3 regions of the Rhizobium ruizarguesonis genome follow, and region 1 is predicted to be linked to each of the others. Evidence: riboswitches for the same ligand, from Rfam matches in the RefSeq annotation. Region 1 holds a riboswitch; each other region holds the start of a gene.

Region 1 (8,008 bases):
CTGCGCCAGACGATCGATACCGGACGCGACTATTCCATCGAGCACAGGACGATCTGGCCGGATGGATCGCTGCATTGGACCGAGGTCCACGCGCAGCTTTATTCCGACAGATATGGTTCCGCGAGGAAACTCGTCGGCGTCTGCTCTGATACCACCGTCCGAAAGACCATCGAGGAAAATCTGAGGCGGCTCAATGAAACCCTCGAAGAACGTGTGAGGGAACGGACCAAAGAGGTCAACGCCGCTCACCAGACCCTGCTCGAGGAAGTCGCCCAGCGCGAAAGGGCCGAGGAGCAGCTTCGCCAATCGCAAAAGATGGAGGCGATCGGCCAACTGACCGGCGGCGTCGCCCACGATTTCAATAATCTGCTTATGGTCGTTCTCGGAAATCTGGAGTTGCTCGGCAAGCACGTTGGCGGAGATGCCAAGGCGACGCGTCTGGTCGACGGGGCGATTCAGGGTGCGCGGCGCGGGGCGGCGCTGACGCAGCGGCTGCTGGCTTTTGCCAGACAGCAGGATCTGCAGGTCAAGCCCGTCGATCTGACCGAGCTGGTCTCCGGCATGAACGACCTGCTGCGGCGCTCGGTCGGATCCTCGATCAGCATCGAAACCATCCTGCCGGCAACCCTGCCGCCGGCGCTGGTCGATGCGAACCAGCTCGAACTGGCGCTGCTCAACCTTGCGGTCAATGCCCGCGATGCGATGCCGGATGGCGGGACGCTGTCCATATCGCTGCGTGAGGAGCAGGTGGCCGGCGATGACGGCGCTCTCGACAAGGGCGCCTATCTTGTGTTGGCGGTGGCCGACAGCGGCACCGGCATGGACGCGGAGACGCTGAAGAAGGCGGTTGATCCGTTTTTCTCGACCAAGGAACTCGGAAAGGGCACGGGCCTGGGCTTATCGATGATCCACGGACTTGCCGTTCAGCTCAATGGCGCACTTCGTCTGACAAGCGAGCTTGGAGTGGGAACGATTGCCGAATTGTGGCTTCCGGCGACCGAACGGCGCCCCGAGCGGCCAGCCGAGGCGGAGCGGCCCGTCCCGCAAGCTGCATCCAGACTGAAGATCCTGCTCGTCGATGATGATGCCTTGATCGCCATGAGTTCGGTCGAGATGCTTGAAGATCTCGGCCACGAGGTCGTCGAGGCAAATTCCGGCGCGCAGGCGCTGGAATTGATCAGCGGTCAGCATTTCGACCTTGTCATCACCGACTATTCGATGCCTGGCATGACCGGCGCACAGCTTGCCCAGGCCACGCGGGACATTCATCCGGGGTTACCGATCGTGCTGGCGACAGGTTACGCCGATCTTCCTGCCGGCACCGATATCGATCTTCCGAGATTGGCAAAGCCCTATGATCAGGCTCAGCTTGCCAAGGAAATCGCCAAGGCGATGGCGAGCGAAACGGTTCCGCTTCTTAGATCCGGCGGCGATGCAGGTGGTTCAAAGCCTCGCCTGTCCAAGGCCGACGATGTCAGCGATGAAATCGGCGATGGCGCCTGTGTCGTCTAGATCGAAGACCGGCAGGGCCGTATCCGTGACGGCATGATCGGCGGCGATAGCGCAGATATGGGGATCGCTCGGCGCCAACGGTTCACGATTGGTGGCCTCAAGGCGGCGGGCCTCTATCTTCGGGATCGGTTCGCGCTTGTAGCCCTCGATCAGCACGAGGTCGCAGGGGGCGAGACGGGCGAGGATCTCCTTGAACTCAGGTTCCGGCGCACCGCGCAGTTCGTGCATGATGGCGTAGCGGGTGCCGGAGACGATGGTGACCTCGTGGGCGCCGGCCTGGCGGTGGCGATAGCTGTCGGCCCCGACCTTGTCGATGTCGAAATCATGATGGGCGTGCTTGATCGTCGAGATCTTGTAGCCGCGGCGGGTGAACTCCGTCACCAGTCGGACGGCGAGACCCGTCTTGCCTGAGTTCTTCCAGCCGGCGATGCCGAAGATTTTCGGTGCGGTCATGCGCGAAGGGCCTCCAGCCAGCGTTCCGCCTCGACGAGATCATCAGGCGTGTTGATGTTGAAGAAGGGATCGAGCAGGCTGGCACGGGTCGGATGCAGCGGAAACGCCACTTCCGTAACGTCATGCCGCAACAGGAAGTCGCGTACGCGGCGCTTCTCGTCGGTGGCGATCCAGGCTTCGAGATCGGCGGCCAGCGTCACCGGCCAGAGCCCGAAGACGGGATGGCTGCGGCCCTCGGAGGCGGCAATGGCGATCTGCGAAGGGTGCTCGACCGCTGCCGCCAGCCGGGCGACGAGATCGGCCGGGAAGAACGGGCAATCCACCGAGACGGTGGCGACATGGGTGATCGAGGGCAGGCCGGCGGCATAGACCATGGCGGCATGGATTCCGGCCATCGGTCCGGCCTTGCCGCGAAAACGGTCGGGAACGACAGGCACGCCCTCGGCGGCGGCATCGGCATTGACCGCGACGAGCGGGGTCTGCTGCGAGAGGCGGGTCAGCACATGGTGGAGCAGGCTCTCGGCGCCAAGCATCACGCCTGCCTTGTCGCGGCCCATGCGTTGCGAGCGGCCGCCGGCCAATACGACGCCTGCTATATCAGATCTGTCGAGCGAGAATTCAGCCATCATCCTTCCTCAGACCGGCGCGCGCGGCGCGGATTCCTGCGCGATCGGCGACACACGGCGCTTGGCCTCACGATAGAATGTATAGAGGCCGGATGCGATGACGATCGCAGCCCCGACGAGCGTCCAGCTGTCAGGCACTTCGGCGAAGAAGAGGAAGCCGAGCAGAGAGGAAAAGATCAGGCTGGTATAGCGGAACGGCGCGACGAAGGAGATTTCGCCGGTGCGCATGGCGAGGATGACCGACTGGTAGCCGACGAGCACCAGCACCGAGGCGAGCACGAGATGCCCAAGCGCGTTAGCGCTGACCGGCTGCCAGCCGCCGAGCGCCGGAATGAGCAGCGCGCCGAAGAAGGAGGCTGATATGGCGGTGATGACGGTTATCATCAGCGAGGGAATCTCCGGACTGATGCTCCGGGTGGCGAGATCGCGGCCGGCCGTCGTCAGCACCGCGGCGACGCAGAGGAGGGCGGCGGCAGTGAATCCCTCAGGGCCGGGGCGGATGATGATCATCACGCCGACGAGGCCGACGAGGATCGCCGACCAGCGCCGCCAGCCGACCGGCTCGCCGAAGAAGAGGGCAGCGCCGAAGGTGACGACCAACGGCAGCGATTGCAGGATCGCCGAGGCATTGGCGATCGGCATCATGCCGAGCGCGGTGATATAGGTGACGGCGGAGAGCGTCTCGCAGATGATCCTGAAGATGATCATCGGCTGCAGCATGATGCGCCAGGAGCGTAGCGCGCCCATTTTCCAGGCGATCAGATAGACGAGCAGGCTGGTGAAGAGGCCGCGCAGAAACATGATCTCGCCGGCGTTCATATAGGCGATCACCGATTTGGACAGGGCGTCGCTCGCGGAAAAGCCGGCCATCGCCAAGCTCATATAGATGGCGCCCTCAGTATTGCGTGACCGCGGCATGAAGAGATTCCCGTTACCTGTGCGCTCCTTTTAGTCGCGAAGATGCATCAAGGGAATCGGATGAATGTCACACCAAGCATAAATCGATGACGCGGTGCACAATGGCGCCGATGTCAACGCAGGCGTGTGGGTGGAAGTCCAGGCAAATCTCCGTTTTATAAGCTGAATTCCGACAGTTCCGACGCCGCAATCAACGCGTCGATGAGGACGCGCCGTCGCGCTGCCGGTTCGGGCCATAGGCGTTTTTCTCCTCCTGCGCGGGAAACGGGTGGCTGCATCGCCTGATGTTTGAGCATCTCAGATCTCGCAACAACGAAGGAGAGATCGATATGACACTTCTCAACGACAAGATCGCAATCATCACCGGCGCAAGCTCCGGCATCGGCCGCGCGGCGGCGAAACTCTTTGCGCGGCAAGGCGCCAAGCTCGTGGTCACCGGCCGGCGACAGGACGCGCTCGATGCCGTCATCGCCGAAATCGAGGCGGAGGGTGGTCAGGCCGTCGCCATATCAGGCGATGTCAAGGATGAGGCGCTGCAGGCAAGACTCGTCGAAACGGCAGTCTCGCGTTTCGGCCGGCTCGACATCGCCTTCAACAATGCCGGCATCCTCGGTGAGATGGGGCCGGTTGCCGGGCTGTCGCTGGAGGGCTGGCGCGAGACGATCGAGACCAATCTCACCGCCGCCTTCCTCGGCGCCAAGTACCAGTCGGCGGCGATGGGAAAAGGCGGCGGATCGCTGATCTTCACCTCGACTTTCGTCGGTCACACCGTCGGCATGCCGGGCATGGCCGCCTATGCGGCGAGCAAGGCGGGTTTGATCGGCTTCGTGCAGGTGCTCGCCGCTGAACTCGGAGCGCAGAAGATCCGCGTCAACGCACTGCTTCCCGGCGGCACCGACACACCCGCCAGCATCACCAACGCGCCCGATGCCACGCCGGAAGTGCTCGCCTTCGTGGAGGGATTGCATGCGCTGAAACGCATGGCGCAACCCGAAGAGATCGCCAATGCAGCGCTTTTCCTCGCCTCCGACATGTCGAGCTTCGTGACCGGCACGGCAATGCTGGCGGATGGCGGCGTTTCGATCAGCCGGACATAGGGCGAGCAAGGGACAGTGCCGTCACGGTCATCGCTTCGGCGTTCTTAGTTGCGGCGGGCTATGCCGCCGCAACTAAGGCGTCGATCAGGCGACTTCGCGTATGTCTCTTGCCGCCTGGCGTTCGAGATAGGCGACCAGATCCTCGATGGTGACGAGGGGGAGGTTGTGGCGTTCGGCGAAGAGCGTGAGTTCGGACAGGCGGGACATGGTTCCGTCGTCGTTGGCGACTTCGCAGATGACGCCGGCGGGGATCCTTCCGGCGAGGCGGGCGAGATCGACTGCGGCTTCGGTGTGGCCAGGGCGGCCGAGCACGCCGCGGGGGTTGGCGCGGAGCGGAAAGATGTGGCCGGGGCGGGCGAATTCGTCGGGCTTTGTGCGATCGTCGACGAGGGCGCGGACGGTGGCGGCGCGGTCCGCCGCAGAGATGCCCGTCGTCGTGCCCTTGAGATAATCGACCGAGACCGTGAAGGCGGTTTTGTGCGATTCCGTGTTATTGGGCACCATCAGCGGGATATCGAGTGCATCGAGACGCTCGCCTTCCATGGCAATGCAAACGAGCCCGCGGGCGTGGTTCATCATGAAGGCGATTGTTTCCGGGGTGACGGCATCGGCCGCGACCACGATATCGCCTTCGTTTTCCCGGTTCTGGTCGTCGACGACGACGACCATCTTGCCGCTGGCAATGGCTGATATGGCATCTTCAATTCTTGCGATAGTCATGCTGTCTGGCCTTTCAAGGGTTATGTCAGCGGACTGACATGGTCTGCTCGGCTCAATCCGTGAGCGAGCCTTCTGCCCTTGGGCGAACAAACGTCAGCCGACTCCCGGATGGAGTGCGACTGCCCGTGTTGTCCTCTTCCATCCGGACTATACCGTCGGCTCCGGCATCTCACCGGATCTGCTGACCTTCCGACAGGAGGTGCCGGAAGCGCTCGCGGGCTCCAGGATTGCTCCTGATACCGCCGGTGGGGAATTACACCCCGCCCTGAGAACATTTCAAAGATAGGATCAAAAACAGGCGGATGGCAAGGTCACTCGACCCGGCAAAAATGCAAAGCTGCCCTAACGCCGATGGACACACTGTTCACACGGAGGCGACGACCGGGTCGCCTTCCGTGCTTCGTTGGTGCTTTGATCCTTCCATGCATGTCGTTGTCCCAAAACCACTGCGCACTTTTGGGCGACATGCATCAGGACATGATCAGGCCGCCGTCGACATTGATGGTCTGGCCGGTGATATAGGCGGCGTCGTCGCTGGCGAGGAAGGTAACCAGGCCGGCGACATCCTCGCCGGAGCCGGCCCGTTTCATCGGGATGCCCTCGACCCATTCCTTCATCAACTCGCCGGGGGCGTAGTTGCCGAGCAGCTTGCCCCAGGCCTGGTCGTTATAGGCCCACATGTCGGTCTCGATGATGCCGGGGCAGAAGGCGTTGACGGTGATCTTCTCGGTCGCGACTTCCTTGGCCAGGCTCTGGGTGATGCCGACGACGCCCATTTTCGAGGCGGCATAATGCGGCGTGTAGATAAAGCCGTCACGGGCCTGGCCGGAAGCGGTGTTGATGATGCGGCCGCCGCGCTTGTGCTTGCGCATTCTCGATATCGCCTCCTGGGCGCAGAGGAAGACGCCCTTGGTGTTGACGGCCATGACCTTGTCCCACTCGTTTTCGGTCAGGTCCTCGACGCGGGCAATGGTGATGACGCCGGCGTTCTGGATCGAGACGTCGACCGAGCCGAATTCCTTCTCGGCGGCATCATAGAGGGCGGTGACGCTCGCCTTGTCGGTGACGTCGCCGATGAAGGAGATCGCCTTGCCGCCGTCGGCCCGGATCTGTTCGGCAACGCCGTGAACCAGGTCCTCGTTGGCCGAGACGACGAGATTGGCGCCTTCGCGCGCAAAACGTCTTGCGATAGCAGCGCCGATGCCGCGGCTGCCTCCGGTAATGACGACCGTCTTCTGCTCAAAGCGTTTCATGCTCTTTCCTTGTCCGTCGATAAACAGCAAATCTGGGCGCGACCTACCATGCGATCATTATTGGAGCTCAACCGGTTGTCGCCAATTCAGGCAGTCTTGAGCGCCGATGACGACGCCCGAGCCTGTTCGATCGGCGTGAAGGGCGGGCAGACGACGATATCGCACGCCGTCTTGCCCGTTATTCCCTTCAGCGCCTCGATCTCAGCCAGGGAGGAAGCGAGACCGTTCATTTTTCAGTTGCCGGCAATGAGCTTTCGCCTCGCCCTCACCAGCAGCAGAAACCGCCGTCGACGAGAAGATCGACGCCGGTCACGAAACTTGCTGCATTCGACAGCAGAAACACCGCCGGACCCACCATCTCGTCGACCGCTGCCATGCGCTGCATTGGCGTCTGCTCTTCGAAGAGCTTGGTCTGGTGGACCATCTCCGGACGGGTGTTCATGGGCGTTGCCGTGTATCCGGGCGAGATGGTGTTGACGCGAATGCCGCGGTCGACCCATTCCATCGCCATGGACTTCGACATATGGATCACGCCCGCCTTCGAGGCGTTGTAGTGCGCTTGGCTCAGCCCCCGGTTTACGATCACGCCCGACATGGAAGCGATGTTGACGATGGAGCCGCGTCCATTCTTCAGCATGGCGCGAGCCTCTGCCTGGCAGGAAAGAAAGACGCCTTTGAGGTTGATATCCATCAACGTCTGATATTGATCCTCCTCCATCTCTTCCGCCGGGTTCGCGTTGGCGATGCCTGCAGCGTTGACTGCAAGCGTCAGCGTGCCGAGATCCGCTTCGGTACGTGCTACGGCATCTGCAAGGGAAGATTTGCTCGTGACATCCGCCGCGATCTGGATCGAGCGGCGGCCGGCGGCGCGAATATGTTCAGCCGTCTTGGCCAATCCGTCGTCGGTTCGGCGGTCGAGCAGCGCCACGTCGGCGCCGCATTGCGCGAGGCCGATGGCAATGCGCTGACCAATGCCGCTGCCGGCTCCGGTAACGATGGCAACCTGGCCGCTGAGATCGAAAAGCTTCGGGGCGTTCAGAGTGATGTCGGACACCGCTCTTCCTTTCTCTGTCTGTTTAGATGGTGGCTAGCTCCATGACCGAAACGTCATTTGCCTGGTCACGATTGAGAATCCCCGCCTGCTTGCCTTGCGCAAGCACGAGAATGCGATTGGAGACTCCGAGAACTTCTTCGAGGTCTGAGCTTACGACGATGACCGCCACGCCCTGTTTGGCAAGATTGACGATGATGTCGTAGATGCCCGCTCGGGCGCCGACGTCGATGCCTCTCGTCGGTTCGTCGAGTACGACGACCTTGGGATCGCGCATCAGCCACTTCGCGATCACGACCTTCTGCTGGTTACCGCCGGACAGGTCCGAGGCATGCTGTTCAGCACGGCCCTTTACGCCGAACTTGGCAACTGCCTTTT
Region 2 (8,008 bases), 900 kb from region 1:
GATCGAATATCCCGGCGTCGTCAGCATCCAGATCATCTACAACATCTTCCGCCAGCGCCCCGATCACCTGTTCTTCCAGGAAGCACGCCGCAGGAATGTGGCGATCATCGCCCGTGTGCCGCTCGCAAGCGGTCTTCTCTCCGGCAAGATCACCCCGGACACACATTTTGCCAGCGACGACCATCGCAATTTCAACCGCAACGGCGAAGCCTTCGATGTCGGCGAGACCTTTGCCGGCGTGCCCTTCGAGGTCGGCCTGCAGGCGGTGGAAGAGGTGCGCAAGCTGGTGCCCGCGGGCGCGACCATGGCAGCCTTGGCGCTCCGCTGGATCCTGATGAGCGATGCCGTCACCGTCGTCATCCCCGGTGCCCGCAATGGCGAGCAAGCCAGGGCCAACGCGGCCGCCGCCGACCTTGCGCCGCTGTCGGCCGATGTCATGGCGGCAACACACGAGATCTACGAGCGGCTGATCGCGCCGCATGTGCATCAGCGCTGGTAGGCGTCCAACACTCCAAAATGCAAATGGCCGGGTTTTCGCCCGGCCATTTGCATATTATCGATCCGTCAAGGTCAGTTGGTGGGCTCAGTTGGTGCCGACCAGGTCAACCGGGAAGAACAGGGTCTCGCCGGAGGATTCGCTGACGCCGTCATTGTCGGTGACCGCGTAGGGCTTGCCCGACGCGTCGAAGGTGAAGCCTTCAAGCTTGTCCAGCACATAGCCATTGGTCGCGGTCTTCAGTTCGCCGAGGAAGTCATGGGCTTCAGTCTTCTTGACGACCGGCAGTTCACCGCCGAGCTTGGCGGGCTTCAGGTCCGATATCGCGACCTTGTAGAGCTTCTTCAGCCTGGCGGCATCACCGACGAGGTTGTCGCGCTCGATGATGAAGACGCTGTCGCCCTGAGCCGAGATTTCCGACAGACCGACCCAGCCGCTTTCCGTCCTGTCGAGCGGATAGCGCACAGCACCCCATTCCTTCTTCTTCGGATTGTAGGAGACGAGCTTGACGAAACCCTTCTCGTCGTCGCTCCACTCGCGCTGGACCGCCATCCACAGCGTCGCATCGTCGCCGGTGCCGACAATGGTCACGCCTTCGAAGCCGTAACGGATTTCGTTGGCGACGAGCTCCTTCGGCAGGGCGACCTCGGCCTTGATTTCGCCCTTGGCATTGACGTTGTAGAGCGCGTGCGGGACGAGACGCTCACTGTAACCTTCCGAGGCGAGCCAGAAGGAGCCATCGGCAGCAGCCGCGATGCCTTCGATGTCGAGCTTCTGGGCCGGGGCGCCGTCACGCTTGACGACGAGGGCGTCGGTGATGACGGCCGGCTTCTTGCTGGCATCGATCGTGTAGATCGTCGGCTGCGAGCCCAGAACGCTGTCGCTGACGGCGTAGAGCATGCCCGGCTTGCCCGGAACGGCGGCGAGACCCGAAAGGGCTGCGAAGCCAATCGGATTGCCGTCCTTTTCGGCAGAGACGATCTGCGGATAGGCCTTTTCGCCTTCCGAGCGCTCGTAGATCATCACATGCGAGCGCGCGCCGCCGTCCTTGCCGAGGTCGAGCTCGTTGGCGGTCGCAAAAAGATTACGCGCGGGAATGGCGATCGCGCCTTCCGGCGAAATGCCCGACGGCAAGAGCTGGATGAGTTCGGGATCGGCGCCGGTATCCTTGAAAACGCCGACGACCGAAGCACGCTCGGCGAGCAGGAAGAAATACTGATCGTCGCCGAACTTGGCGGCTTCAAGGCCTTCCGGCTCGACGCCCTTCGATCCCGAACGGCTTTCCGGATAGTGGCCGATATGGGCAACGGCGCGTTCGAAGGAGGCGCCTGATTCGTAGAGAAGTTTGCCCGTCTTGTCGAAGATGGTGAAACCACGCGAGCCGCCCTGGTAGTCGCCTTCATTGGCGACGACGAGGCGGTTGTCGTCCAGCCACTTCACGGCGTCGGGCTCGCGCAGCACGCCCTTGGCTTCGCCCGAGAATTTCAGGGCGCCGTCACGCTTGGTGTCGATGCCGGAAAGATCGACGCTGCCGGCGGAGAAATGCGTCTTCACGTCAGCCGTGTTGGCGTCGATGATGACGATCTCATTGTTCTCCTGCAATGTCAGAGCAATTTCGTTCAGGCCGTTGAAGGCGACGAATTCCGGCTCCGGATCTTCAGGGGCGACGCCGCCAAGCCCGGTCAGCGCCACGTGCTTGATAGTGCCGCAATCGACGGTGCCGTTCTTGACCTGGAAGACGACGAGGTCGCCGGGCGGCATTTGCGGGATCTTGCCGTCATTGACGTCTTCGTCGCGCTCGTTTTCGATTGCGATGGCGCCGAGCATCTTGTCCTTGTTGAGGGCGATCGAATCCGGCTGGCCGCCGAGATCGCAGGTGTTCTCGATCTTCTTGGTCGCCACGTCGACGATCGCGAGACGGCCCGAGGGCTTCGCCTTGCTTTCGGAGGTGTTGACAGCAACGAGCGCCTTGCCGGCGCTGGAGGTGACCGATGTCGGCTCGCCGTCCATCATCACCGCGCCGCCGGCCTTCGGTGCCTTGGCATCGGTAATATCGATGAAGCCGATCGCGCCGAGCGGGCTGTCGCTATAGATCAGCGTGTTGCCGTCGTCGGTCGCGGTGATGATTTCGGCGGAGCTCACCGACAGCTTGTCCTTGTCAGCCGGCAGGTTCTCTGCGACCGGGAAGGAAGCGATGCGGTTGAAAACCGGTTCGGCCGCGGCCGGAAAAGCAACGGATGCGAGAAGCACGGCAGCGAGCACTGCCTTGCGCGATGAAATTGTCATGAAATCCCCCATGTGTCGAACATTCGAAACAGGAGTTTTCTGCGCGCGCGGCATGACAGAGGCATGACAGATGCGGCATTTTGCACCTGATCACGTCAGGCTGGTTTGCGCTCCCGGCGCATCTCGTTTCGCATGATGAACAGCGAAGCAGACAGGATGAGAGCCGCTCCCAGCCAGAGATAACCCGCCGGCGCATAACCGAAGAACAGCCAACCCGCCAGTACGTTCAACGGCAGCTTCAGATCGTCGAACGGCTGGACATAGGCGGCATCAGCGGCTGCATAGGCGAGCGTCAGGAAATACTGCGCTGCGGCAGTCAGCAGCCCCGCCAGCAGGAACAGGGCAAGGGTTGCGCCCGTCGGCACTGCAAAGCCTGCCGCAAGCGCCAGCCCGCCATTTATCGGCGTCAGCAGAACGAGCAGCCAGACGGTGATCGTCTCCGGTCGTTCGATACCCGTCAGGCTCTTGGTGATCAGCGACGAGGCGCCCCAAAGCAGCGCCGAAAGCACAGGCAAGAGAGCCGCCCAGCCAAAGCCGTCCGACCATGGCTGCAGGATGATCATCGCTCCGGTGAAACCCGCAGCCGTCGCAGCCCAGCGGGCCGGGCCGACGCGCTCACCCAGGAAAAGCCGGGCGCCCAGAATGATGAAGAAGGGCGAGGTCATCACCAGTGCGATCGCCTGCCAGATCGGCACCGCGGCAAGGCCGGCGACCCAAGCTTCGACGCCGAGCGCGGCAAGCGCGACGCGCGCGAGGTGACGCCAGGGATAGTCCGTGCGCATCGCCGCAAGGCCGAGCCTCTTAAGGAACGGCAGCGAAAACAGGAAGGCGAAGCCATATTGCCAGAAAGCTGCCGACGCCGAGGGAAAGGCAAGCTTCATCGTCAGCCATTGGGTGACGACGTTGAGAAGCGAAAAGGCAATGCCGGCAAGCACCATCCAGATGGCACCGACAACGGCGCGGGACGGCGAGACTGCAAGGGAAGTCTGATTCATGTCTTTCATCCAAACTACAGCGCCGCGCGTCTTTTCAGACGCGCAAAGGACGCTGTAGCACTTTAAATCGCTGCATAATTTTATCTTTAAATCGATTCCGATTTAAGGAATTATGCAGTGGGACCAACATAAATCAGGACGCATGAGGCACGGACACGAGCGACATGGCGGATCCCCGCCCTTTGCACGACCGACACTCATTCTCTTCCATCCGGACTTTTACCGTCGGCTCCGGAATCGCACCGGATCTGCTGGCCCTTCCCCCGCTTGGACACGAGAGCAGGCGCTCGCGGGCTCGAGCCGAAACCCTTACCGCCGGTGGGGAGTTTCACCCCGCCCTGAGAACAGAAACGTCGTAGATCAAAGCCCGGGCGACAGCAAGGCTAGCCAAAGCAAAAGGGGTCCGGCAAAGCCGAACCCCTCTCAAATCCTGCACAACCGGTCTCGTTTCCGGCTGACGGATAATATCAGATCAGCCGTTGACGGCGTCCTTCAGGCCCTTGCCGGGCGTGAATTTCGGCACGTTGCGAGCCGGAATGTCGACTTCAGCGCCCGTCGACGGGTTACGGCCCTTCGTTGCGGCACGATGAGAAACGGTGAAGCTGCCGAAACCCGCGAGGCGAATGTCGCCCTTGTTCTTGAGTTCAGCCTGGACAACGTCGAAAACCGCGTCAACAGCGGAAGCCGCGTCAGACTTCGTCAGTCCTGCCTTTTCGGCTACTGCGGACACGAGTTCATTCTTGTTCATGTTTCCACCCCTTTCTAAATGGTATGAAACGACTCAAAAGTAAGCTAGGCGCAGAATAGGTTTCATCAGGCCCGCCGAAAACCCAAAAGCCCTGCAAATCAAGGAAAAGCAAGCGTCTACATGACGTTTTCACAAAAAAGGCTGGCGTTTTCGCCAGCCTTTTTCCGTGTTTTGCGCCAATTGGGCATAAATGTGGCAAAGGCCACTCAATGCGCTATGGTTGCGCCCGTCTCATCGAGGCCTTCGACCGATGTGATGACCGGCGTTTCCACCGTGCCGTCCCATTCGATCGGCTCCGGCCGCCGGATCAGCGCATGCTTGATCACCTCGCCCATGCGGGATACCGGGATGATCTCCATGTTGTTCTTCACGTTATCAGGAATCTCCGCCAGGTCCTTGGCGTTTTCCTCCGGAATCAGCACCTTCTTGATGCCGCCGCGAAGCGCTGCGAGCAGCTTTTCCTTGAGACCGCCGATCGGCAGCACACGGCCGCGAAGGGTGATTTCACCGGTCATGGCCACATGCCTGTCCACCGGGATGCCGGTCATGATCGAGACGATCGCGGTTGCCATGGCGACGCCGGCCGAGGGGCCATCCTTCGGCGTTGCGCCTTCCGGCACGTGCACGTGGATGTCGCTCTTGTCGAAGCGCGGCGGCTCGATGCCGAAATCGACGGCGCGCGAGCGGACATAGGACGCCGCTGCCGAGATCGATTCCTTCATGACTTCCTTCAGATTGCCGGTGACCGTCATGCGGCCCTTGCCCGGCATCATCACACCTTCGATGGTCAGCAGCTCGCCACCAACTTCCGTCCAGGCAAGACCGGTCACGACGCCGACTTGATCCTCGCCCTCGGCTTCGCCATGGCGGAAGCGCGGGACGCCCAGATAGTCGGAGATGTTGGCAGCCGTCACGTGAACGGCCTTCGTCTTGCCCTTGATGATCTCGGTGACCGCCTTACGGGCGAGTTTCATCAGCTCGCGCTCGAAGTTGCGGACGCCGGCTTCACGGGTGTACTGCTGGCTGATTGCCATCAGGGCGTCGTCGCTGACCGAGAATTCTTCCGGCTGCAACGCATGTTCCTTGATGGCCTTCGGCAGCAGGTGCCGCTTGGCGATTTCGCGCTTTTCATCCTCGGTGTAGCCGGCGATACGGATGATCTCCATGCGGTCCATCAGAGGCGCTGGAATATTCAGCGTATTCGCCGTCGTGATGAACATCACATCCGACAGGTCGTATTCGACTTCCAGATAGTGATCCATGAAGGTCATGTTCTGCGCCGGATCGAGCACTTCGAGCAGAGCCGAAGACGGATCGCCGCGATAGTCCTGGCCGAGCTTGTCGATTTCGTCGAGCAAGAACAGCGGGTTGGACTTCTTCGCCTTCTTCATCGACTGGATGACCTTGCCGGGCATCGAGCCGATATAGGTGCGGCGGTGACCGCGGATTTCGGCTTCGTCGCGAACGCCGCCAAGCGCCATGCGGACATACTCACGGCCGGTCGCCTTGGCGATCGACTGGGCGAGCGAGGTCTTGCCGACGCCCGGAGGGCCGACGAGGCAGAGGATCGGGCCTTTGATCTTGGTGGCACGGGCCTGCACGGCCAGATATTCGACGATGCGCTCCTTGACCTTGTCGAGACCGAAGTGATCAGCTTCGAGGATCTTCTCGGCATTGTTGAGATCAGCCTTGATCTTCGACTTCTTGCCCCAGGGAATGCCGAGCAGCCAGTCCAGATAATTGCGCACGACGGTGGCTTCCGCCGACATCGGGCTCATCTGGCGCAGCTTCTTCAGCTCCGCATCGGCCTTTTCACGGGCTTCCTTGGACAGCTTGGTCTTGGAGATGCGCTCTTCCAGTTCGCTCATCTCGTCGCGGCCTTCTTCGCCGTCGCCGAGTTCCTTCTGGATCGCCTTCATCTGTTCATTGAGGTAGTATTCGCGCTGGGTCTTCTCCATCTGGCGCTTGACACGCGAGCGGATGCGCTTTTCGACCTGCAGAACCGAGATCTCGCCTTCCATGAAGCCGAGGGCCTTTTCGAGGCGCTGCTTGACGCTGGTGGTCTCCAGCATCTCCTGCTTCTCGGTGATCTTGATCGACAGATGCGAGGCGACCGTATCGGCGAGCTTGGAATAGTCGTCGATCTGGCTGGCGGCGCCGACCACTTCGGGCGAAATCTTCTTGTTGAGCTTCACGTAGCTCTCGAATTCGGAGACGACCGAACGCGACAGGGCTTCCAGTTCGACCGGATCGTCATGCGGCTCCTCGAGCACATGGCCGAGCGCCTCATAGAAATCCTCGCGGCTGGTATAAGTGTCGATCTCGGCGCGGGCGCGACCTTCGACCAGAACCTTCACGGTGCCGTCGGGCAGCTTCAAGAGCTGCAGCACGTTCGCCACGGTGCCGACATTGTGGATCGCGGAAGGATCCGGATCGTCGTCGCTGGCGTTGATCTGCGTCACCAGCATGATCTGCTTGTCGGACCCCATGACCTCTTCGAGCGCACGGATCGACTTTTCCCGTCCGACGAACAGCGGCACGATCATATGCGGGAAAACCACGATGTCGCGCAGGGGCAGAACAGGGTAGGCAGTGCTGCTCGCTACAGACGTTTTCTTCGTCATTTTATGTCCTTTCCATCGTCCCGTTGCCGGGCTCTCTGCACGGCCGCTTGGGACCGGCCGGCACTCTCACTTGTTGCTACAAGTGGAGGTTCTGACTACGCTTTTCAAGCCACGCTAACGCCCGCGTCCCTCGGATGTGACAGCTTTATTACAACGGAACGCCAACACTATGAAGCGCGTGGCTGGACCGGCGCTTACCACTTCCGACCCGGCTAAAATGCAAACGCCAGCAAGAGACTTACGGATCATTGCATCATTGCCAAGCACGACCCCTTGCGCAACATCGGCAAAGGCAATTTCGGTTCCCACCGGCAAATACTAACAGCGCTTCGCATGGATTTTCAAATAGAAAGGGGCCTGCCTATGGCAAGCCCCCAAAATAATCACACAAAAGCCATAAGCTCACGCCGAAGCGTTGGCTTTTTCTTCCTGGCGATCGGCATAGATGTAAAGCGGACGGGCCGAACCGCGCACCACTTCCTCGGAGATGACGACCTCGCGCACGCCTTCCAGCGTCGGCAGTTCGAACATCGTGTCGAGCAGGATCTTCTCCATGATCGAGCGAAGGCCGCGAGCGCCGGTCTTGCGCACGATCGCCTTACGGGCGATTTCGCGCAGAGCATCCTCGTGGAAGTTCAGTTCCACATCCTCCATCTCGAACAGGCGCTGATACTGCTTGATCAGCGCATTCTTCGGCTCGGACAGGATCTGGATCAGCGCGTCCTCATCGAGGTCCTCGAGCGTCGCCAGAACGGGCAGACGGCCGATGAACTCAGGGATGAGGCCGAATTTGACCAGGTCTTCCGGCTCCAGTTCGCGCAGGACCTCGCCGACGCGGCGGTCATCCTGCGACTTGACG
Region 3 (8,008 bases), 420 kb from region 1:
CTCCGAGGCGGCACCAGCCGCCTGGTGACGGCCTGGATACCGATCGGCGACACCCCCGCCGAGATGGGCGGCTTGGTCTATCTCGAAGGCTCGCATGCTCTGGGCACCAAGATGGAGGCCGAATTCAGGGCGGCAAGCGGCGATCTTTCTCCGGAAGAGCAGATCAGTGCCTATAACAGCCACATGAGCGAAGGCGGCTGGGTCTCGAAGGATCTCCCCGACATGGCAGAGCGTTTCGACACCCGCTGGCTCGCCGCCGATTATGAGGCCGGCGACGTGGTGCTCCACTCGCCCTACATGATCCACGCTTCGACCATCAACCAGGACCGCAGCCGGCGGCTGCGCCTCTCCACCGACATAAGATATCAGAATGTCGACGACGAGATCGACGTCCGGTGGAACAACCACTGGAGCCTCGGCGATATGCTGTAGCCCGGCTTCCAGTGCCCATCTTTGACCGGCGATCCGGTGCTATGGCTGCCATAAAAGGTTGATTGGCGAAGAGACGTCGACACAGAAGCGGAGCGTCGGGACCTTACTGCCGCGGTAGCCGTTGATGGTGCGAACCTTGAATCGATCCCATGACTGACCGACTTATTGATGTAGCCGAACCGCTCGAGTTGCCTCATGCCGCGTACGAACCTGAACGATATCATGATCTTCATGGCCGTCGTCGATGCCGGAAGCTTTATCGCCGGCGGCCAGGCCATGGGCCTGTCCCGTTCCGCGGCAGGAAAGGCCGTCATCCGCCTGGAAGACCGGCTCGGTGCGCGTCTGCTCAACCGCACCACAAGGACACTGAGCCTGACCGATGAAGGCCGGATGTTTTACGAGCGCGGGCTGCAGATCCTCGCATCGGTCGACGAAGCGGAAGCGAGCGTGGCAGGGCAGAGCAGCACTCCGCGAGGTGTTCTCAGGTTCACCGTTCCCGATGCCTTCGGGCGGCTCGTCGTGCTGCCCCTGCTTGAAAAATATCTACGGGCCTGGCCCGACGTCCAGGTCGAAGTGAGCTTCACCGATCGTTTGGCCGACATCGTCGAGGAAGGCTTCGATCTGGCGATCCGGATCGGCGCGACGGCGACGGCGTCGGACATCCGCCTCGTCTCGCACGTGATCGCCACCTATAAGGCGCGGCTCTGCGCCTCGCCGTCCTATCTCGCCGAGCGCGGTGAGCCGGGCGACATCGACGATCTCGCAGCCCACGACTGCCTGATCTTCGCCGGCCGCAATCAAAGGCAGGGCTGGCGCTTTCGCGGTGAAGGCGGTCCCTGGGTCAAAGCGCAAGGGCGCAGCCGCCTGAGGCTCGACAGCGCAGAGGCAATCCGCGACGCCGCCCTGGCGGGGCTGGGCATCGCGTTGCTTCCCGATTTTCTCGTCGCCGACGATCTCGTCACCGGCCGCCTCCGGCAGATCCTGACCGACCTCGAAACCGACGACGCAAAGATCGTCACGCTCTATCTCGACAAGCGCCTGCTGGAACCACGTGTCCGACGCTTCGTCGATCTGATAGTTGAAGAGCTTGGGCGCCGGGGGCAAAGCACGGGGCCGCGACGCTAAAACAGTAGACGCACGCTTTCATGCGCCGGCATCGGCGACCGCCTTGTCGAAGCCGCGGAAGCTTTTCAGCGCCAGGGGAAAGAGCGTTGCGGCGAGATAGGCGAGCCCGGTGAGCGAGAGCGCCGCGGCAAGGCCGATCGTACTGATCAACGCGCCGCCGACGAGGCCGCCGAAGGGGATGAGGACAAAGCAGAGGGCGGCGTTCATCGCGGTGACGCGGCCGGTCAACGGCTTGGGGATGCGCTCGAAGATCACCGCAGACAGGATCGGATTGAGGAAGCCCGAGGCAAATCCTGCGATTGCCAGGGTGATGAAGATGAGGGCGAGCGGCGCATCCAGCGCAACAACGAGAAAACGCGGAAACCCGGTCAGCAGGAACGCCACGGTATAGACCATCAGGCGCGGCATCCGCTCGCCGATCGCAGCGGCAATCGCGGCACCCGCGATCGAGGCGCCGGTGAAGGCCGAAAACATCGCCCCCAACAATTCCGGGCCATGGCCTGAGCTCTGCGTCCAGACGGGCAGCAGTACGGCGTGATAAGCCTGGTCCAGCAGGTTGGTGGTCGCCACCATGGTGACGATGCTGACGAGCACCGCGTCGCCGCGCAGAAAGCGCCAGCCTTCCCGGAGATCGCTGAAATAGGAGGACATCCCGCCCGGCCGAGCCTCAGGCGCGCCGCGCGGTTCGGGCATGCCGCGTGGCTCGGGGACGCGCCGCAGCCCAGGAATGCCTACTCCCACAATCAGCGCAGCGGCGGCGAAGGTGACGGCATTAACGACGAGCGCCTGGCCCGGGCCGATCAGGCCGATCAGCGCGCCGGCGCCGGCTGCCCCCGCCGTCGAGGCCAGCCGCTCGATAGCACCGACGACGCCGGTGACCCGTTCGAGCGGCATGGCCGCCAGCGTGGCGATATCAGGCACCATCGCCTGTTTGGCGGCATCGGAAGGGCCGCGCAGCACGCCCATGGCAAAGACAACAGGCAGTAGCAGCGGCATATTAAGCAGGCCAAAGAGATCGAGCAGCGGCACCAGCCCCACCACAGCCACCGAGGCGGTATCGCAGACGACGGCGATGCGCTTCGGGCCGACGCGGTCGATCAGCGGCCCACTGAGCGCCTTGGCGGCGACATAGGGCAGCATTTCCATCATAGCCGTCAGCCCGGTCAGAACCGGGCTGCCCGTCGTGCTCAGCACCAGCCAGGGAATGGCGATGGTCGACAGCCGCGTGCCGGAAAGCGAAAGCGTCTCGGCTGCGGCAAGCGCCAGGAAAGGTCCACCTCTTCTCATGGCCCACCATCCCCATCGCAGTGCGGGAGCCGGCCCGGGTAGGGAAAGGCGTGCAGCATGATCGAGAAGGGAACCATATCCGGGGGTGCCAGCTCCCCCAAAGGCGGAGCTACCCGCATCGCTTCGAGAATGATATCGGTCAGCCGCTTGGTCAGGGCTTCGGCCTGTTCCGCCGTCATCGGGATGATGATGTCGCTGGCCGTGCTCGCCTTGCGCCATTCCGCCGGCAGCTCGGTATATTCCTCCAGCGCCTGCTGCATCTGACCGACCTGCAGCGAGAGTGCCGCCTGGTTGAAGGCAAGATCGAGATCCAACGCTTCGCCCTCAGCCTCGCTCGCCGGCACCGAGGTAAGTTCGTGGCTTGCGCGCCACCAGCGATCGCGCCGCGAGGGATGCGGTGCTTCCTCGATAAAGCCGTATTGGGCAAGCTGGCGCAGGTGATAGCTGGTAGCGCCGCTGTTCAACCCGAGCCGCACCGCCAGCTGCGTCGCCGTAGCGGGTCCATCGACCCTGAGCATGCCGAGCATGCGCAACCGGACTGGATGCGCCAGCGCCTTCAGCGCGGTCGGATCGGGCACCACGCGGCTGATGGTGCGGGGTGCGGTGACGGATTGAGCAGGCTGCGGGCGCGGTGTTTTCATGCCGCAAGCCTACTATTGCAAACATATCTTTGCAAATTTTTCTTTGCAAAACTTCATCCCTGCCCGCAGCTCAATCCGTCGGCAGGGCAAAGACAGCGCAAGGGTCGGCGATGCCGCGCAATGTGTGCTCTCCGAGCGGCGTCAGCGCCGTCGCCGTATTCGCTGCCACCGCGCCCGAGATCAGCACGCTTCGGCCGAGCGGCTTGCAGAGCCCTTCCAGCCGGCTGACCAGATTGACGGCGGGGCCGATGGCGGTAAAATCCAACCGGTCGGCCGCGCCGATATTGCCCCACAGGATTTCGCCGAAATGAAGTGCTGCGCCGAAGGGCAGCGGTGCCAGTCCCTGCGCCTGGCGCAGTTGATCGAGATGGGCCATGCCGGCACGGCTGGCGGCGACCGCCCGAAGTGCGGCCTCGCAAGCCTCGCGATCCCCTCGGGCTGCGTCGCCCTCGCCTGACGTAGCCGTGACCGGAAAGATCGCCAGCACGCCGTCGCCGATGAATTTCAACACCTCACCGCCGAAGGCATGCACGGCGCCAGCGACGCGGTCAAACCAGGCGTCCAGTGCTGATATCATCACGTGAGGTTCGGTCACCTCGGAGAGGGCGGTGAAGTCGCGCAGATCGGCACAGAGAAGGGCCGCGCGGATGGTCTCGCCGGTGCCGCGGGCAAGCGCGCCGGCCTGCACCCGCGCGGCGCTACGGCGGCCGAGATAGGCTTCAAGCAGCGCTGCCCGCGCCTCGCGCGCCGCCAAAGCGGCGAGCGGCGCTGCAGCAAAACGCGCGACCTCGCGCAGCAGGCCGGCCTCGGCTGCGCCGAATGCACCTGCCCCTTCCCCGCTGGCAACCCTCGCCCAGCCGAGCAGCGGGCTGTCCGACCGATTGTCCTGTGAAGGCCCGATCCTGTCTTCCCATACCGGCCCGAGCCCGGCCAGCCACTCGCGCCCGGCCTCGCTCCGCGGAGCGGCGGCAAAGGCCAAAGCCTCAATAACAGCGCCAGTCTCCGCCCGCCACAGCCAGGTGCGCCGCGCGATGATCGGATGCGGCACCGAAAGCGTCAGCGCGCCGCCCAAAAGCGGCAGGCCATCGGCCAGCAGCCGGCGCCCGAGTTCGGCCAGAAACCATTCGGGACTGGGCGAGGCACCGGCCTCATCAACCAGCCAGGCAAGGGGAGATGGCAGATCCATGGCTTAACATCGCACGCTGACCGGGGCGGCCGCAAGGATGTCCCCGGGTGAGCGCAAGCAGCCATTCCGAATGTCCATGAGGACGTTTCCACCGGCTCAACCTTTCATCCCCAAAAGGACGTTCCACTCCCCTGTCGAAAACCATTCGCCGCGGTGGAAAACAAAAAATAAACACTTTAAACTTGCGCGGCTTTGATTCCATTATGGGGCCGTTCGTCATCGTGTGATTGAGGGGTACGATGGGCACGATTTTCTGGCCGAAAGATCCGCTGGATGGGAATGACATGACGCTGCTGACGTCGATCCTTCGGCGATGGTGCGAAAGATATCAGGTCGAGCTGACGGCGGAGGAGAGTAGCCGCAAGGCGAAAGAACTCGTCGAATGGTTCGAATTCGGCGTCAAGGATCCCGTCGAGCTCGAGGAATTGATCGACGACAAGCACTGGCTCGTCAGCAGGATCTGATCCTCTCGGGCGAATCGGGAGAACGCTGGCTGTCAGCGTCGGCGAAGCATTAGAAAAGGCCGGGCGAAAATCGCTCCGGCCTTCGTCCATCTACATCTAAGCCAGACCTTTAGTCATCATCCCGCCAACGCCGGTCGCGATCCCAGCGCCTCTCATCGCGCCAGCGCGGACCATCCCAATCCCGGTGACGCCGCTCCCAGCCCCAGCGGGGCGGACCACCGTAGAAAGCTACCGGCGGCGGGCGTCTCCAGTTTCGCCGGCATTCGCCCCAGCGCGTCAGATGCCAGCCGCGACCGCAGGCGTAGTCGACCTTTGTGACATTGCTCTGGACATTGATTGTCCCCATCGGCATTGCCTCCGCGGTACCGATCGAGAGGCTGCCGGCAAGCAAGGCAGCCGCGATAGAAAGTGCCTTCATCGTGAACTCCATTTTCAATCCAGCCGTCCGCAGATTAGGACCGCTAAATTGAACTGGAGATGAACTGCGCGTTCATGTTTGCGGTAGCAAAAGAAGCGCTTCCGCACGACCGGCTTGGGCGCTCGCCGACCGTTGTTGTCGCAACGGCAAGCGCTTCACAGACGCCCCGCTGCCGGCAAAATTTGTTCATGTCCTGCCGTAAAAAGGGTCGGGACCCGGATCATGCCCGGCGGCGACCTCGGTCAACCGCCCGAGGTAATGCGCCCAGCCTTCCGCATGGCCGGCGCATTGCTCGGCGCTCGGCAGGCCGCTATGGGTGAGCCGCAACAGCGTTCCATCTCCTTGCTCGATCAGGTCGATCTCGACCAGGCTCGACCCCGGCGGCACCACCTCACTGCCGTCCCAGCCGAAGCTGTAGGCAAGGCGATGAACCGGAACCACTTCTCGAAACGAGCCGCGCGCAAAGCGGGCGCCGGTGACGTTGACGAGATAGAGCCCACCGGGCTGCGGCTCGACCTGCGCCTCCGTTCCCATCCAGCGCAGGATCTTTTCCGGGTCGGTCATCAGCGCGAACACCGCGGCCGGCGGCGCCGCGATATGCGCCTCGCGGTGGACGACGAAGGGGTCTTGCATCTCTCTCTCCCGTGGTTGCCACGGCCCTGCCCGTCTCCGGTGGAGACGGCGCATCCTGTCTTGCCGTGCTATTCTGACGTGAATGTCCTCACTGGAAGCATGTAGGCGCAAGCCCATCCTCCACAAGAGGGCTTGCCCGTCGCGATCGACGAACAAGCAAAATCGCCGCGTCGGGAGCCCTGATCCTGCATCGGCGCTTTCATCGGTCATGAAAGCTCTTTCCGGACTATTGCCAGCCCGTCACCTTCCACCTATTGTTCGCGCCGTTCTCAGGGCGGGGTGCAAGTCCCTACCGGCGGTATGCAATTTGGATTGCGAGCCCGCGAGCGCCTTCTCAGGAAGGGTCAGCAGATCAGGTGAGATGCCTGAGCCGACGGTCATAGTCCGGATGAAAGAGAACGCGCGTTCCTGCCGCCCTTGCGGCTGTCGGGGACGTTCGTGATCGCCTTGGGTGATGTGTCTGTTCGCCAAAGGAGATTACCATGACACCCACCCGCTATGCCTTCATCAAAGCCAGCTGGCATGCCGATATCGTCGACCGTGCCCTAGATGGCTTCCATCAGCTTATTCCGCCCGAGCAGGTCGATGTGTTCGATGTTCCCGGCGCATTCGAGATGCCGCTGCTGTCACGCGATCTTGCGGCAAGCGGGCGCTATGCTGCTGTCGTTGCCGCCGCCTTCGTCGTCGACGGCGGAATCTACCGCCACGAATTCGTCGCCCAGGCCGTCGTCGATGGGCTGATGCGCGCCGGCATGGATACCGGCGTGCCGGTGCTGTCGGTTTCGCTGACGCCGCATCAGTATCAGGAAACCGAGCATCACAAGCAGATCTACCGCGCACATTTCGTCGAGAAAGGGCGCGAGGCCGCAAAGGCGGCTCTGACGATCGGCAAAACCCGCGCCGCTCTGGCTGCGTGAAAGCAGCTCGACGAGCAGAGGAACACAGGAGATGAAGACGGCGGGGCACTCCCGCCGTCGACCGCATCAGATCGACTTCACCTCGCCGCCATCCATGCGCAGCGTCGAGCCGGTCATCCAGCGTGCGCCCGGCGATACCAGGAAAGCCATCAGTTCGGCGATTTCTTCCGGCTCGCCATAGCGGGCGATGCCGGCCTGCTTGAGGAAACGGGCGGTCGCCTCCTCCACGCTTACGCCATGCAGCGGCGCCCAGTGCTTGAGATAGGAAAGACGCCGGCCGGTCATGACGGGACCGGGCAGCACGCTGTTGACCTGCACGCCATCGGTGATGCCGCGATCGGAAAAGGCCTTGGCGAGTGCGACGATGGCAGCATTGATGGTACCGACCGCCGCGTACGGCGCCTTCGGAAACACCGCCGAATTGCCCGACATCAAGACGACGGAGCCCTTCGCCTCTCTCAGCGCCGGCCATGCCGCTATCGTCAGGCGCCTCGCGCCGTGCAGCTTTAGCGCCAGCCCGTCCTCCCACTGCGCATCGGTCATCTCGAAAAGATCAATCTGCGGTACCGCACCGGCGATGTTGAGCAGCGCATCGATGCGGCCGAAGGCACCGAGCGCCTGATCGACCACGGCCTGCGCCGCTTGCGGCTCGGCGAGGTCGGCGCCGATGACGAGGGCTTGCGCGCCGGCCGCCCTTACCGCCTGCGCGGTCTCCTCAAGATTAGCGCGGTTGCGGGCGACCAGCACCAGCGCGGAAAAATCGCGCGCGAGGCGCTGCGCCGTCGCCTGGCCGATACCCTGGCTGGCGCCGGTGATGATCGCGACTGAGTTCGACATGCCGTCTCTCCTCTCTGCTTCGGCCACCACCCGCCCCTTCCGGCGGGGCGGCGCCAGGTTGCCGTCAG

Evidence for each region. Region 1 has a riboswitch for FMN ahead of ribB (3,4-dihydroxy-2-butanone-4-phosphate synthase). Riboswitches for the same ligand answer to the same signal wherever they lie in the genome.
Region 2: another riboswitch for FMN. It lies ahead of ribN (riboflavin transporter RibN); the one in region 1 lies ahead of ribB (3,4-dihydroxy-2-butanone-4-phosphate synthase).
Region 3: another riboswitch for FMN. It lies ahead of J3P73_RS16065 (6,7-dimethyl-8-ribityllumazine synthase); the one in region 1 lies ahead of ribB (3,4-dihydroxy-2-butanone-4-phosphate synthase).

Annotation. Positions count from the first base shown of each region.
Region 1 covers NZ_CP071678.1:2,804,813-2,812,820, reverse strand. Annotated here, with positions in the region: gene J3P73_RS13930 (PAS domain-containing hybrid sensor histidine kinase/response regulator) at 1-1,512, shown strand, start outside; gene mobB (molybdopterin-guanine dinucleotide biosynthesis protein B) at 1,444-1,965, opposite strand; gene mobA (molybdenum cofactor guanylyltransferase MobA) at 1,962-2,591, opposite strand; gene J3P73_RS13915 (DMT family transporter) at 2,601-3,509, opposite strand; gene J3P73_RS13910 (SDR family oxidoreductase) at 3,839-4,606, shown strand; gene ribB (3,4-dihydroxy-2-butanone-4-phosphate synthase) at 4,691-5,326, opposite strand; FMN riboswitch at 5,453-5,603, opposite strand; gene J3P73_RS13900 (glucose 1-dehydrogenase) at 5,797-6,579, opposite strand; gene J3P73_RS13895 (hypothetical protein) at 6,666-6,809, opposite strand; gene J3P73_RS13890 (SDR family oxidoreductase) at 6,845-7,633, opposite strand; gene J3P73_RS13885 (sugar ABC transporter ATP-binding protein) at 7,656-8,008, opposite strand, start outside.
Region 2 covers NZ_CP071678.1:1,907,706-1,915,713, reverse strand. Annotated here, with positions in the region: gene J3P73_RS09480 (aldo/keto reductase) at 1-499, shown strand, start outside; gene J3P73_RS09475 (esterase-like activity of phytase family protein) at 584-2,794, opposite strand; gene ribN (riboflavin transporter RibN) at 2,878-3,786, opposite strand; FMN riboswitch at 3,973-4,127, opposite strand; gene hupB (DNA-binding protein HupB) at 4,250-4,525, opposite strand; gene lon (endopeptidase La) at 4,732-7,149, opposite strand; gene clpX (ATP-dependent Clp protease ATP-binding subunit ClpX) at 7,552-8,008, opposite strand, start outside.
Region 3 covers NZ_CP071678.1:3,225,325-3,233,332, forward strand. Annotated here, with positions in the region: gene J3P73_RS16025 (phytanoyl-CoA dioxygenase family protein) at 1-432, shown strand, start outside; gene J3P73_RS16030 (LysR family transcriptional regulator) at 628-1,557, shown strand; gene J3P73_RS16035 (MFS transporter) at 1,576-2,844, opposite strand; gene J3P73_RS16040 (ArsR/SmtB family transcription factor) at 2,841-3,485, opposite strand; gene J3P73_RS16045 (adenylate/guanylate cyclase domain-containing protein) at 3,556-4,671, opposite strand; gene J3P73_RS16050 (hypothetical protein) at 4,911-5,135, shown strand; gene J3P73_RS16055 (GCG_CRPN prefix-to-repeats domain-containing protein) at 5,245-5,553, opposite strand; gene J3P73_RS16060 (SRPBCC family protein) at 5,740-6,186, opposite strand; FMN riboswitch at 6,448-6,590, shown strand; gene J3P73_RS16065 (6,7-dimethyl-8-ribityllumazine synthase) at 6,669-7,103, shown strand; gene J3P73_RS16070 (SDR family oxidoreductase) at 7,170-7,940, opposite strand; gene J3P73_RS16075 (alpha/beta fold hydrolase) at 8,005-8,008, opposite strand, start outside.